DNA from 4 places in the Janthinobacterium lividum genome. Region 1 is predicted to be linked to each of the others. Evidence: predicted binding sites of a transcription regulator. Region 1 holds the regulator's gene; each other region holds the start of a gene.
The links. The regulator FNR, encoded in region 1, switches genes on or off when oxygen is low (the NO sensors DNR and NnrR bind a similar motif). The targets are predictions, from matches to a motif close to TTGATNNNNATCAA.
Positions count from the first base shown of each region.

Region 2: U0004_RS15400 (serine protein kinase) is a predicted target of FNR. The motif match lies at 1,849-1,862, and genes of this name have one in related genera.
Region 3: U0004_RS14200 (PHA/PHB synthase family protein) is a predicted target of FNR. The motif match lies at 1,321-1,334, and genes of this name have one in related genera.
Region 4: U0004_RS09365 (DUF3079 domain-containing protein) is a predicted target of FNR. The motif match lies at 1,851-1,864, and genes of this name have one in related genera.

Region 1 is NZ_CP139976.1:285,812-289,430, forward strand. It holds gene ccoG (cytochrome c oxidase accessory protein CcoG) at 1-553, shown strand, start outside; gene U0004_RS01190 (FixH family protein) at 700-1,224, shown strand; gene fnr (fumarate/nitrate reduction transcriptional regulator Fnr) at 1,228-1,986, opposite strand; gene U0004_RS01200 (response regulator) at 2,236-3,619, shown strand, end outside.
Region 2 is NZ_CP139976.1:3,426,346-3,429,964, reverse strand. It holds gene U0004_RS15415 (catalase) at 1-3, shown strand, start outside; gene U0004_RS15410 (hypothetical protein) at 93-440, opposite strand; gene U0004_RS15405 (S1 family peptidase) at 611-1,792, opposite strand; gene U0004_RS15400 (serine protein kinase) at 2,049-3,619, shown strand, end outside.
Region 3 is NZ_CP139976.1:3,129,791-3,133,409, forward strand. It holds gene U0004_RS14200 (PHA/PHB synthase family protein) at 1-1,268, opposite strand, end outside; gene U0004_RS14205 (hypothetical protein) at 1,653-1,892, shown strand; gene gcvA (transcriptional regulator GcvA) at 1,889-2,791, opposite strand; gene U0004_RS14215 (MFS transporter) at 2,915-3,619, shown strand, end outside.
Region 4 is NZ_CP139976.1:2,057,950-2,061,568, forward strand. It holds gene U0004_RS09350 (GNAT family N-acetyltransferase) at 1-391, shown strand, start outside; gene U0004_RS09355 (hypothetical protein) at 524-1,450, opposite strand; gene U0004_RS09360 (hypothetical protein) at 1,449-1,811, shown strand; gene U0004_RS09365 (DUF3079 domain-containing protein) at 1,949-2,149, shown strand; gene U0004_RS09370 (prolyl-tRNA synthetase associated domain-containing protein) at 2,214-2,708, shown strand; gene U0004_RS09375 (MFS transporter) at 2,719-3,619, opposite strand, start outside.

The sequences.
Region 1 (3,619 bases):
ATGCATCGGCTGCGCCGCCTGCGTCGATGCCTGCAACAGCGTGATGGACAAGGTCGAGCGGCCGCGTGGCCTGATACGCTACAGCACCGACCATGCGATGGAAAACAACTTCAATTCGAAGCAGATACGCCAGCGCGCCATGCGCCCGCGCGTCTTGATCTACACTTCCATCCTGGCCCTGATCATCATCGCCGTGTGTACCTCGCTGGCCCTGCGCACGCCCCTGAAAATGGACGTGATCCGCGACCGCGGTTCGATGGGACGCGAAGTGGAAGACGGCATGATCGAAAACGTCTACCGCCTGCAGATCATGAATACGTCCGAGCAAAGCCAGCATTTTAAAATCAGCGCTTCCGGCTTGCCGGGCCTGACCTTGCTGACGCGCGAAGAAGTGACCTTGCAGCCGACGGAAACGCTGGGCTGGCCGATCCGCCTGCGCGTGCCGCACGGCGTCGGCGAGAAGGGCTCGAACAAGATTGCGATCGAATTGCAATCGCTGGACGATCCATCGCTGCATGTGCGTGAAAGCGCGGTATTCATCGTGCCACGGTGATGTTGATTTGGGGTCGGACCCTCTGGGTCCGACCCCGGTATTTCGCCGTAGGGGTATCATCAATCATGCGTTAGGGTCACTTGATTTTCAACCCGGAAGCAAAAGCTGGGGTCAGACCCACAGGGTCCGACCCCAAGGAGAACAAAATGTCCGACAGTCTGAAACTGCAACCCCCCGTTGCACCGTGGTACAAGCATCGCTGGCCATGGCTGCTGATGATCGGCCCCGGCCTGTCCGTGGTCGTCGGCAGCTTCATGGGCTATATCGCGTTTACGCAGCCCGATGCGCTGGTGGTGGGCGATTATTACAAGCAGGGCAAGGCGATCAACCAGGATTTGAAGCGCGACACGATCGCCAGCGACCTGGCCATGGATACGCGCCTGTCATATGACGTGGCTGCAGCGCGCCTCAGTGGTTCCGTGCACAGCTTCGGCAAGGCCTATCAGGCGCCGCTGCAGCTGCACCTGGCGCATGCGACCCTGCCGGAAAAGGATATCAAGCTGCTGGTGCAGCCCGATGCGGCCGGCAATTTTTCCGTAGCACTGCCGATGCTCGAGCGCAGCCGCTGGCAAGTGCTGGTGGAAAACGACAAACGCGAGTGGCGCCTGTCCGGCATCTGGACCTGGCCCCTGCAACGCAGCATCGCGCTGCATGCCGACGAGGAACTGTAAGTCTTACTTGCAGATGTCCGTGCCGGCCGTAATCGCTTTCAACTTGGCCGGCTGCAGGATCTCGATCTCGCGGTTCGAGACGCGCAGCCAGCCTTCCTTCTTGAATTTCGACAATAAGCGGCTGACGCTTTCGATGGTCAGGCCCAGATAGTTGCCGATTTCCTCGCGCGACATGCGCAGCTGGAAATTGCTGCCCGAATAGCCGCGTGCTTCATAGCGCGACGCCAGGTTGACGATGAAGGCGGCAAAACGCTGGGTCGCCTGCATATTGCCCAGCAATAGCATGACGCTTTGCTCGCGCGTGATTTCCTGGCTCATCATGCGGTGGAAATGACGCAGCAGGGTCGGCATATTGCCCAGCAATTGTTCCAGGCTGGAAAACGGAATTTCACACACTTCGCTGTCTTCCAGCGCCACCGCATTACAGTGGTGGCGGTCGGCGCTGATGGCGTCCATGCCCAGCAGTTCACCGGCCATCTGGAAACCCGTCACCTGCTCTTCGCCACCCGGATTGATCTGGTACGTCTTGAAATGCCCCAGGCGGATCGCATACAGGTTCTGGAACGAGTCGCCGATGCGGAACAGCGAAGCGCCGCGCACGATCTTGCGGCGGCGGCCGATGATCTGGTCCAGCCTATCCATGTCGCCCACATCGAGGCCCATCGGCAGGCACAATTGATGCATGCTGCAGGTCGAGCATCGCGCACGCAACGCCTCCACGTTCACGGTGGGCAAGGTGGGAGTGAGTAGCGCTTCAGTCATGTCGGTACCTTTTAGAAAATGCAACAACAAGTTTACTGCATACAGCTGCATACAGGGTTGCCGTATGCCAATTTCACCGTAAATTCGGCGAATAAACGACGTCCAGCCTTTAATTATATGGCAACATCGTCAAAAGCCCATACGGGGCGGGCAATTTGCGCGGCGGCGCTTGCCAAGCTGGGGTATTGATAGGAAAATTCCTGACAGCATTATCTGCCGCCTGTGCCGCCCGGCACTGAAAAGGAAATCATGAAGCCTCTCGGCATTAAAGCAAAAGTCGCGCTGGCCACCAGCCTGACCTCGATCGCCATGATCGCGCTGGTCACCATGATCCAGGTGCAGCACATGCGCGACGACTTCACCCGAGTACTGCTGAGCCAGCAGTCATCGCTGATCAGCCGCACCGCTGCCGAGCTCGACGACAAGCTGGGCATGCTGCTGCAGATTGTCACCCTGACGGCCAGGCAGCAGCCGCCGGAACTGATCGCCCAGCCCGCCAAACTGCGCGAATACTATGCGCGCCGCTCGATGCTGGTGCTGTTCGACGACGTGCTGGTGCTCGACGCGCATGGCGCCATCGTGGCCGACATGCCGGAAGTGACGGGGCGCGCCGGCATCAACGTCGCCGAGCGCGAGTATTTCCAGACCGTCCTGCGCACGCGCCAGCCCATGATTACCGAGCCGATGCTGGGCAAGTCGAGCGGCATGCCCATCGTGCAGATGGTGGCGCCCGTGCTGGCCGCCGATGGCCAGGTGGCCGGCGTGGTGATCGGCGTGCTGCGCCTGTACAAGGACAATCTGCTGGGCCGCCTGCGCTCGGAAAAGATCGGCAAGAGCGGCTATTACTTCATCCTCACGCGCGGCGCCGTGCCGCGCTACGTGCTGCACCCCGATACCAGCCGTTTGCTGCAGCCGCGCAAGCCGAACGCCAACCTGACGACCACCCAGCTGCTGAAGGAGGATGGCGAAGGCAGCATGGTCAGCACCAACAGCCGCGGCATCACGGCCGTCAACAGCTTCAAGCGCCTGAAATCCGTGAACTGGCTGCTGGCCGCCTCGCTGCCCGTCGAGGATGCCTTCGAACCGTTCGATGGCGTGCTGTACCGGCTGGTGCTGTGGAGCATCCTCGCTTCGCTGCTGGCCGCTGCCGTTCTGGGCTGGGTTACCGTGCGCCTGCTGTCGCCGCTGGTGCGCCTGCGCGATACCCTGCTGGCCCTGCGCACCAGCGGCAGCCGTTTCACCCCCGTGCCGGTACAGCAGCGCGACGAGATCGGCGAACTGACGGAAGCGTTCAATGGCCTGATGAGCGAACGCGACCGCCTGCAGCAGGAACTTGAAGCGCGCGCGGCGGAGCTGGAGCAGGAACGCGACCGGGCCGAGGCGGCCAACCGCGCAAAGAGCGATTTCGTGGCCAACATGAGCCATGAAATCCGCACGCCCCTCAATGCCGTGCTGGGCATGGTGTATTTGCTGGGAAATACCAGGCTAGACACGGAACAGCGCAAGTACCTGACCATGGTCAGAGTGGCGGGCCAGTCGCTGCTGGGCATCCTCAACGATGTGCTCGACTATTCGAAGATAGAGGCGCGCCGCATGGAATTGTCGCCCGTCGAATTCGACCTCGATGAAGTCA
Region 2 (3,619 bases), 3.1 Mb from region 1:
TAAGGCGGGCGGATAAGCGAAGCCGAAGGCCTGGCAACAGGTCTTCCTGCGGCTATGCGCAGCCCGGTGGCCTGGCCGTCGGGCTCGCCTACCTACCAGCGTTGGATGTCGATCTGGCCCGTGATGCTCGTCTCCACCGGATAGCCCTCGACCTGCAACGGTACGCGCCGCTTGACGGACGAGTCGCGCAAATACACGACGAGCGCTTCCTTGCCCACGGCCGTCTGCCCCAGGCCGACACCTTCCACGCCATCGATGGCCATCAGCGCCCGCTCGTTGCGCCGCTTTGCCGCTTCCAGGCGGCCCGGGGGCGCGGCAGGGGCGTAGTATCCCTGACCCGTGCCGCCCATTCCCTGTCCAGTGGCCTCATCCGGCAAATACGGCATGGCGGCGTCCTCGAAGACGGCATGGGGCGATTGTGCAAATTTACTGTTTGACATGACAGACCCTCCTGATGCATTCCATGATACACCCGGCCATCCGGCATTGCAGCACGCTTCGCCTGCCAGCACCATGCGTGGCTGCTGCCCTTGACTCATATCATCATCGTGCAAAAGACAGCGTGATGCAAGGCGGCGCAACGCCGCCGCGCCATGCCCTTGCAGCGGGCTCAGGTGTATAAATTGATGTCGAGCGCCACCACCACCCGCCGCATCTGGTTGGCAAACGTGATATTGCCGCCACCGGCAAACAGCAGGCCGACGGGATTGCGCTGCTGGTTCCACGTCCAGATGGACGAGCCGGAATCGCCGCCCGCGCTGAATGCGCCGCTGACGCCCGTGATGGCGATCTGGTCCTGGAACAGCGCGATCCTGCCGCCGCCATAATTGACGTTGATGGTGGCCCCCAGGCCCGTGATGCGGCCCTGCGTCAGCTGCGTCGTGCGACCGGACTTGCCAACCATCATGCCCAGCGCGGGCGCCACCAGCGCATTGCTGATGCGGAAGTACGCCGGCACGCCGCCGCTCAGGTAGACCAGTTCGGGTCGCACGCGGTCTGGCCAGGCCCAGCCGGTGGCGCAATCGACGAAGTTGACGCCGCCGCTGAAATTGATGGGCACGAAGCGCTCGAGCACGGCAACCTGGTCTTGCGGGCAGCGGCCGCCATCGATGGGGCCCGGCTGCACGATGCAGTCGTTGAACACGCCGCCATTGGAATTGGCCAGCACGTGATTATTGCTAAGAATCATCAAACGACTGTTGCGCGGCGCGCTGCGCCCCACGGCCAGGCAGCCGATGGTGCCGGCCGTGATGCGGAAATGCCCGACCGACACGCCGCCCGGCGCAGGGCGCAAACGGAAGCGGTGCGGTTGCGCATCGATCACGCCCGTGACGACGATGTTGACGGGCACCCTGTCGCTGGACACGGCGCGCACGCCCATGGCCCCCACAATGGCGGCCTTGGCGCGGTCGACGGAAGTGGGCTCGGCCACGTACAGGGTCAGGGCCGGCAAGCCCGGTTCGCCGGACGAACTGTCGCTGGCGCCCTCGCCCAGGCCGATGGACACGCCCTGGATATTGCCGCCGTCGCTGAAGGCGTCGGCCGCGCGCACGCCGCCCGCCTGGGAAATGCTTTGACGCATGCCATCTTCGATGCCGCGCTTGATTTCCAGCAATTCCATGCTGACGCCGCTCAAGGCGTCGGGCACGTCCGAGACGGACGCGCTCTCGATCGTATTATCGTCTTCGCCAGGGACGGAAAATTGGCCGACGGCCTCTTCATCGTCCGCGCTCTGTCCCCTGCCGCCGGCGCCAGGCGGGGCGCTGAAGCCATTCTCGTTGCCTATCATCATGTTCTCCTCGTGGGTCGCCGCAAACCATCAGTCTGGACGGACCGCGCCGGCCGGTATTGATCTGGATTGAACTGCGCTGGTGCATGGCGGCCCTGCCCCAACGGGGGCAGCGAGGATAAAAATAGTTCCCTCGTCAAGGTTGAGCGAGATCAGGCGTGCGGCCAGAGGTGGCGCCGTATACTTGGCTGACAGGCTGGAACCGGGCCTGCTCCACGGCAGCAACGGTATGGATGGGGAAACAATGACGAGCCCTGGTATGACACGCCACGACGACGCGCCCGCGGGCGAGCAAGCAGGCCAGCATGCGGGTTTTGTGCACGGCATGGCGGCCTGGGCGGCAAAACACCGCATCCGCCCATGGGGCGGCAGTTTTGCCGATTTCATCGAGCAGATCCTGCCCGGTCGCGCGGCCCTGCTGACGCGCAGCGCGCACCAGTACCTGTGGGACATGATGCGCTGGAACGGCCAGACCGATGACAACGGGCGCTTCCGCTGCCGCCTGTTCGACGACGAGCTGTTCGGCATCGACGAGGCGATCGACCGGGTTGCCGCCTATTTCAAGGCAGCCGCTGTCGGTTCCGAGGTGGGGCGGCGCATGCTGCTATTGCTGGGCCCGCCATCGGGCGGCAAGTCGACCATGGTGATCCTGCTCAAGCGGGGGCTGGAAGAATACAGCCACAGCAGCGAAGGCGCGCTGTACGGCATCGCCGGCTGTCCCGTGCACGAATCGCCGCTGCATCTGGTGCCGCACAGCATGCGCGCCGACTTTCGCGCCAGCTATGATGCCGAGCTGCAGGGCGAACTGTGCCCGCATTGCCGCGCCCGCCTGGAAGAACAGTACGCAGGCGATTTCCTGCGCATGCCCGTCGAGCGCATCCACCTGTCCGAGGCGGGCCGCTGCGGCATCGGCACGTATGCGCCGCACGATCCCACCACGGCCGACCTGGCCGACCTGGTCGGTTCCGTCGACCTGTCGAAAGTGGCGCAGTACGGCGACGAAGGCGATCCGCGCGCCTGGTCATGGTCCGGCGCGGTATACGCGGCCAGCCGCGGCATGCTGGAAATGATCGAGATCCTCAAGGTCAAGCGGGAATTCCTCTATTTACTATTGACCCTGACGCAGGAAAAGAATGTCAAGGTGTCGCGCTTTCCCCTCATCTATCTCGACGAAACCATCCTCGCGCACACGAATCTGGCCGAATTTCGCAAATTCCTGCAAGAAAGCGAAAACGAGGCGCTGCTCGACCGCATGGTCATCGTGCAAGTGCCGTACACGCTCAATTACCGCGAGGAAGCACGCATCTACCGCAAGTTGATCCTGGCGGCCGCGCCCGCCTTTCGCGACGTACACCTCGATCCGCACGTGCTGCATGCGGCGGCCGTGTTTGCCATCCTCAGCCGTCTGCCCGAAGGCGAGGACAAGGAGGCCGAGCTGGTCAAGAAACTGCGCATCTGCGCCGATGAAGACGTGGACGACTTGCAGCCGGCCGACATCCGCCGCATGCGCGAGCGCGACAAGGCGCCCGACGAGGGCCTGTCGGGCGTGTCGCCCCGTTTCGTCATCAATGCCCTGTCGCACGCCATCATTTCCGCCCAGCGCAACAGCCTGTCCACCATGGACGTGCTGCTGGCCCTGAAGGACGGCATCGAAAACGATGCGCGCATCGAACCACGGCGCAAGCGCAAGTGGGTCGATTACCTGGTGCTCACGCGCAAGGATTTCTATAACCGCTGGGTCAAGGCTGACGTGCACAAGGCCCTGTTCGTGTCGTTCGAGCAGGAAGCGCAAGACTTGCTGAACAAATATCTCGATGAAGTCGAAGCCAT
Region 3 (3,619 bases), 2.8 Mb from region 1:
AAGCGGCGCGACCAGATCAAATCGTTCGAGCGCAGCAGCTGGAAGGCGCCCGCCATCTGCTTCGTATCGAGGTAGCCCTGCTTCCACATGGCCGCTTCCAGGAAGCTGACCTGGCTATCGTCGATGAACAGCGACAGTTCGCCCGGCTCCTTGAAGTCGACCTGCGAGGCCAGCATGGTGAGGCTGGCCAGGCGCGCATCGCCATCGCGCGCCATCGTCGCGGCGGCGATCGCCAGCAGGGTGCCGCCCAGGCAGTAGCCGGCCGCATGCACCTGCGGCGCGCCCGTGATGCGGGCAACGGCGTCGAGCGCATCCATCACGCCCAGCTGGCGGTAGTCTTCCAGCGACAACTCGCGGTCTTCTTCCAGCGGGTTTTTCCAGGAAATCATGAATACCGTGTGGCCCTGGCCCACCAGGTAGCGCACCAGCGAATTGTGCGGCGACAGGTCGAGAATATAGAACTTCATGATCCAGGCGGGCACGAACAGCAGCGGCGTCGCATGCACCTTGGCGGTGGCGGGAGCGTACTGGATCAATTCGATCAAGTCATTGCGGTAGACCACCTTGCCCGGCGTGACGGCCAGGTTCTGGCCCACCTTGTAGCGGTGCGCATCGGGGGCATGCGCTCCCATGGCGGCGCGCTGCCAGTCGTCGGCCGCGTGGACCATGCCGCGCGCCAGGCTGGCGCCGCCGCTCTCGAGGGTGGCTTGCTGTACCACGGGATTGGTCAGCAGGAAGTTCGACGGCGCCAGCATGTCGAGCCACTGGCGCACGGTGAACGTGACGACGTCCTCGTGGTGCGGCGAGACGCCGCGCACGCCCGTGGTGGCACGGTGCCACCATTGCTGCTGCAGCAAGAAGCCCTGGTAGACGAGGTTGTACGGCCAGCGCCGCCAGGCAGGGTCGTCGAAGCGCCGGTCCTGCGGCAGCGGCGCGATGCACGGCGGCTCAGTGGCGCTGCCGGCCAGCGCCGATTGCAGCGCGTACTGCTGCCAGTGGCCGATCTTCTTCCACGCTTCCTGCAGCAGGGTTTGCTGCTTCGACGGCGCCAGCGCCAGGTGGCTGAGCCAGTCGGCATAGGCGTTGCCCAGCGCGGCAGGCGAAATGCCGCCCGTGAACTTGCCCAGCCAGGCGCTCAGCAGCAGGTCCAGGGTGGCGCCTTCCGGTGCGCTTTCCGGATAGTCGGGCACTGGCACGCCTTGCCAGGCGCTGCCCAGGCGCTCATGTTCAATGTTGTGTTCCGCGTCGCTCGGCTGCGTCTTGCTCATCCAGGGCTCCTGTCATTTTTTTACAGGGTAGCAAGAGCTTGTTCAAAAAATTATGATCTACATCAAGTTTGGCCGGATGCGTGCGGCAGGCGGCTTGCCACCTGGATGGCAGTTCGAATAAAAGTCATTTAAACGAATATTGCGATTAAAATGATTATATTGAATTTTAATCCATACGGGTTCGGGCCTGGATGGCGTGAAAAGCTTGCTGTGAACCATTTTTCACTATGGTGGGACCTATTTTACCCATCGTTCTGCCGGTCGCGGAATAAGAAAAACGATTTTTTCGTGAATTTATTTGTTGTATTTGATAAATTTATGTAGCAAGATGTAGTTAAGCAAGAAGTGAAGCAAGACCGCTCACGGTGGATAGAGGAGATGGACATGCATACGAAAATGTCGGCAAGCGGCAGCGAAGAGGCGGGCAAGGGCTATCCACACGGGGCTGGCGCGGGTGCCGGCAATGCGTCCGTGCGGCGCCTGAAAGCCATTGGCTACCTGGCCCTGTTGCTGGCCATACTGCCGGCCGCAACGTGCATCGCCATGGGGCGCGCCGGCGTACCGGCGCCGTTCAGCACCGCCTGCGGCGTGGTGTCGTGCGTGGCCGCAGGCCATGCGCTCTAGCACACTGCCTGCGCTTCCTCGCAGATCCATGCCATGAATGCCTGCACGGCGGGGCGCGTGGCCGCGTCGGGCCGCGCCACCAGGTAGTAGGCAAAGCGCGCGGGCCAGGGCAAGTCCAGCACTTGCACCAGTCGCCCGGCGGCGATTTCCTCCTGCGCGTACAGCTGCGGCACCAGGGCCAGGCCCTGGCCCGCCTCGGCCGCGCGTATCAATAGAAAATCATCTTCGAAGGCCGAGCCGCGCCGCGCCCGCGCCGCATCCGTGCTGTCGTCCGGGGCGCCATGCGCGGCCAGCCACAATGGCCAGTCGGCGCGGTCCGTATCGTGCAGCAGCGGGTAGCGCAGGCAATCGGCCGGTGTGGCGATGGGCGGCTGGCCCGCCATCAGGGCGGGGCTGGCGACGGGCACCAGCACGGGCGCCATCAATCGCGTCACCTGCAGGCCCGGATAGTCGCCCAGGCCGTGGCGCAAGGCCACGTCGACCCGGTCGCGGCGCAAGTCGACCAGCGCGGATGTCGCTTCCACGCGCACCTCGATATGCGGATGGCGCTGGTTGAAGCGACCCAGGCGCGGCACCAGCCACGCGGCGGCAAAGGTGGCGACCGTACTGACGGTCAGCGTCTGGCGCGCGCCCATGTCTTCCAGCGCCTGGCTGGCGCCGGCGATCTGCGCGAAGGCGCCCAGCAGGGCGGGGTGGACCATGGCGCCCGCCTCGGTCAGGCGCAAGCCCTGGCGTTCGCGCGTAAACAGGGGCATGCCGACCCGCTCTTCCAGCAGGCGGATCTGCTGGCTGACGGCGCCGGACGTCACGTGCAGCGCCTCGGCTGCTGCCTTGATGCTGCCGCGCTGGCCCACTTCGACAAAGGCGCGCAGCGCCTGGAGCGGTAAAGGATGCTTCATCGATATAGTTTTTCTATAGTTATCCGCGAAAAATCATCGTTTCATTTTCGCTCTGGAAAAACGCATTATAGGGGCATGCGACGTTCTTTTGACGTCGAGTAAAACTATATCGATAGGATCTCCATGTTACTTTCACATCGGCAACTTTGCCTGGTGTTGCTGTGCACCACGCAATTCGTTGCCTTGCTCGACTTTTCCATCACCATGATTCCCTTGCCGCAAATCCAGCAGAGTCTGGGCTTTACGTCCGGCGGGCTGCAATGGGTGATCAATGCGTATGGCGTGGCCATCGCCGGCTTCCTGCTGCTGGGCGGGCGCGCGGCCGACATGTTTGGCCGCCGCCGCGTCTTCATCACGGGGCTGCTGCTGTTCACGGCCGCCTCGCTGCTCGGTGGTTTTTCGCACAGCCCGGCCATGCTGGTGGCCACGCGCGCGCTGCAGGGCTTCGGCGCCGCCATGTTTTCGCCGGCCGCGTTCTCGCTGCTGCTGGCCGTCTTTCCCGAGCCGGCGCAGCGCAACCGGGCGCTGGGGGCCTGGACGGCCGTGGCGGCCAGCGGCTTTGTCGCGGGACTGATCCTGGGCGGCTTCATCACGGATATGCTGGGCTGGCGCTGGGTGCTGTGGATTAACGTGCCCGTCGGCTTGCTGGTGCTGGCCCTGTCGCCGGCCTTGCCCCTGGGCCGGCCCGATGCGGATAGCGCTGCGGCTGGCGGCACGCTCGATGTGTGGGGTGCGCTGCTGGTGGCGTCGGGCGCGGCGACGCTGGTGTTTGCCTTTGCCAATAGCGAGCATGTGGGACTGGCGCATCCGCTCACGTTTGCCCTGGTC
Region 4 (3,619 bases), 1.8 Mb from region 1:
AGAATATCGTCACAATTTTCCCCTTGATCCGGTCGATGTCGTCCGTGTTTTCGATCAGTCTGGAATCAAGCGCCCCACCGACAATCTCCCGAGAATCGCGCGCATGTTCGCCGCGCCTTGCCTCTTGCTGTCGGCTTGGGTGGATGGGGAGCTGGTAGGATTGGCCCGGTCGTTGACCGACTATGCCTATTGCTGCTATCTGTCGGATCTGGCCGTCAACAAGGATTATCAGGGCTTGGGAATTGGCAAGGAACTTGTCAAGCGCACCCAGGCCATCATCGGCGAGGAAGTGTCGTTGATACTGCTCTCCGCCCCGGATGCGATGTCTTACTATCCGACGCTCGGTTTTGAGCCTGCCGGCAATGCCTACGTCATTCGGCGCAAACATTAAGACGCAAGCTTCCATGCGATGGCTGCGCCACGGGACTTGAATCTCGCCGCTTGCTTATGATGAGCCAGCTTTCACGGCGAACGACGCTCCGTCCAAGCGTATACTAGCTTCATCCGGCGCGCGCGTGCTGTCTTAAGCGCACTCCTTGGCCCAATCGGCTTTTTGATACTTCTTGCGGCACTCGACGCGTTCTTCTTCTTTTGTGAAAGAAAATTCAACGGATTGCACCTGTTTTTGATCATCCGATAAATTGAGATAAATGCCGCGTTTTTTCCACTCGGCATAGGGCTTCATGTCAGCGTCGCTGAAACCCGATGCGTCGGGTTTGCCATACTTGGCAATATAGCGCTGCAGCGGGATGGATGCGTCCGGTACCCAGCGCATGTTGCTTATTTTTAAACTGTTATCGGTGGTTTCATTGGCCAGTTTTGTCCAGTACTCGAAAGTGAATACATCCTTTCTCGTGATCGTGCCTTCGGGGGAAGCTTCGATTTTCTCACTTATCTTCTCAAGCATTTTTCGTTGAAAAGGGCGCATGTCGGAAAATACCAGATATAGCTTGCCTGGAAACCCCGGACCTGAAAGCCGATAGAAACCATCTGACTCCGTTACCCATGCAGCTTCCACGGATTCAATGGTTGCAGCAGGAAATTGTGCCTTGATACTGCCCAGGGTCTGTCCGGCGGTGATGTTTTGAAAGCCTTCCGCCGATACTGCGGCGCAGGCGAGGGTGAAGGAAAGCAGTGCCAGTGCGCGAAAGGTTTTCGAACGTAAGAGCAGGCCAGCCAATATTTTTGAAGACATGGTTATTTGATCAGTGAAGGGAGTTGGTCGATATGAGTGCTTGTTATACTTGGCAATATTATAAAGTGCTGGCATACCCGGAGCGCCATTCATGCGGCCGATATTTTCAACCTTCCATAAGCTACGCCAATTCTCGTCCTCGGAAAAATACAGCTCAATGAAATGCGTGTATACCCTTGCCGAAGCCCTGGCAAAAGACCCCAGCCGCGTCGCCAAAATCCAATCCCTCACCCTCGACAGTTCCAGACCCCACATGGGCCTGAAAGGCAGCGAGGGCCTGTTCGCTTCCGAAGCCTGGTGGAAAAGCATCGAGGTCAGGCGCCTCCAGACGCCAACCTTGTCTGGTAGCATCGAGCGAACGTATTTCGCGGGCCAGGACAGCCGCCGTGGCGATCAAGTCAACAGCGTTATCTTGCGCCTGGCGGATGGCTCGACAGTGGACGAGAGCATCTACATGAACGACAAACAGGACATCAAGCTGTTCGTGCCTGGCGCCATGCTGACGATGGTCTACGCGCTGGATGAGCTCAAGGCACAGCCAGCCGCCGACGGCGGTGTCAATGTGGCGCGTATCGTGCTGGAAGTGGCCATCTCCGTCAGAAAAGATAAAGAGTAGGGGACGGTGCCATGCAGATGCTCCACTATCTGCATAAGCTTGATATTGGACAAGTTTTTAGCTGAAATTGGTTTGACCGCCCACCGCGCCAGGTCTAGAGTCATCAACAAGACCCAACCGACCCCGGCGCCCACACCATGGCCAAGCCTTTTCCCTTGAACCCCAAGAATCCCGAACGCATCTGCTGGGGCTGCGACAAGTATTGTCCGCCGGACGCCATGCGCTGCGGCAATGGTTCCGAGCGCACGCAGCATCCGATCGAGCTGTTTGGCGAGGGCTGGAATGACTGGGGGCTGGCGGCGGCCGACAAGGCCGACAAGGACGAGAACCCGCCCTGACGGCAAGCGCAGCACGCGGCGCGCCGCTACAATCTCTTCATCGCGTCCGAGCTGAGGAGTCTCCATGCAAGAAACCCTGTCCCGCTGGCTGGCAAGCAGCGCCGGCGATTACACCCTGGCCGAACACCCGGCCGTACACACCATCGATGAGGCGCTGATCCACGTGCCAGCCATGCCTGGCCTGATGGTAAAGAACCTGTTCGTGCGCGATGAAAAGGGTCGGCGGCATTTTCTCGTCATCGTGCCTTTCGACAAGCGCATCGACTTGGCGGCGCTGGGGCGGCTGTTGCCGGCCAGTAAGCTGAGCATGGCTTCGCCTGAACGCTTGCTCCAGCATCTGGGCATCACGCCGGGGTCCGTCAGCCTGTTTGCGCTGATCCACGACAGCGCGCAGGCGGTGGAACTGGTGCTGGACCAGGCCGTATGGGAAGCTGGTTCTGTGCAAGCCCATCCCTTGCGCAATACGGCCACGGTGGCGCTGTCGCATGCCACCCTGGTCGATTTCCTCGCCCATACTGGACACGTACCCCGCATTCTGAGCGTGCCGGCGGCTGATTAAACGCGTTGTATCAATGCCCGGCCACGGACGCGCCGCCGCTGCGCCGTCCCGGCCGGAAACCGTGCGCGCGGGCCGACCAGGCGACGAGGAGCGCCAGCACCAGCAAGCTGACCATTGCCCACGGGAAGGCGTCCGCGCCCCACGTTTCCAGAAGGGCGCCGCCGACCACGCCCGCGGCCGCAATCGCGCCATTCCACGCCACTACGTTCATCGACAAGGCCACGTCGGCGCCACTGCCTGCCGTGTCGGCCAGCGCCGTCTGCAACAGTGTTGCCGCGCCGCCAAAGGACAAGCCCCAGACGGCCATGCCCAGGTAGATCACAGCGGGAATGTGCGATGCGACGCCCAGCACGAAGGCCGTCGCGGCGAACACGGCCAGGCTGGCCAGCACGGTGGCGCGCAGGTGGCGCTCGACCAGCTTGCCCGTGATCCAGATGCCAGCCATGGCGGCGGCGCCGAAGACGAGCAGCACCAGATCGACTCGCTCCGTCAATCCGGCCGGCGCCACGAATGGGGCGATGTAGGTGTAGAGAATATTGTGTGCCAACATCCAGGCGATGACGACGGCCAGCACGGGGCGCACGCCCGGCGTCGTGAAGACGCGGCGCAAGGGCAGGCGCTCATGGACGGATTGGCCCGGGTAATCCGGCACCTTGGCCAGCACCCAGGCGATGAGGATCAATGTCAGTGCTGAAATGATCCAGAACGCGGCGCGCCAGCCGACGAGCGAACCGAGCAAGGTGCCCAGCGGCACGCCCAAGGACAAGGCGACGGGTGCGCCCACCATGGCCAGCGCCAAGGCGCGGCCTTGCTGGTGGGGCGCCACCATGCGCCGCGCATAGCCGGCCAGCAAGCTCCACGCCAGTCCGGCCGCCATGCCGGCAAAGAAGCGGGCCGCCAGGGTCAGCCAG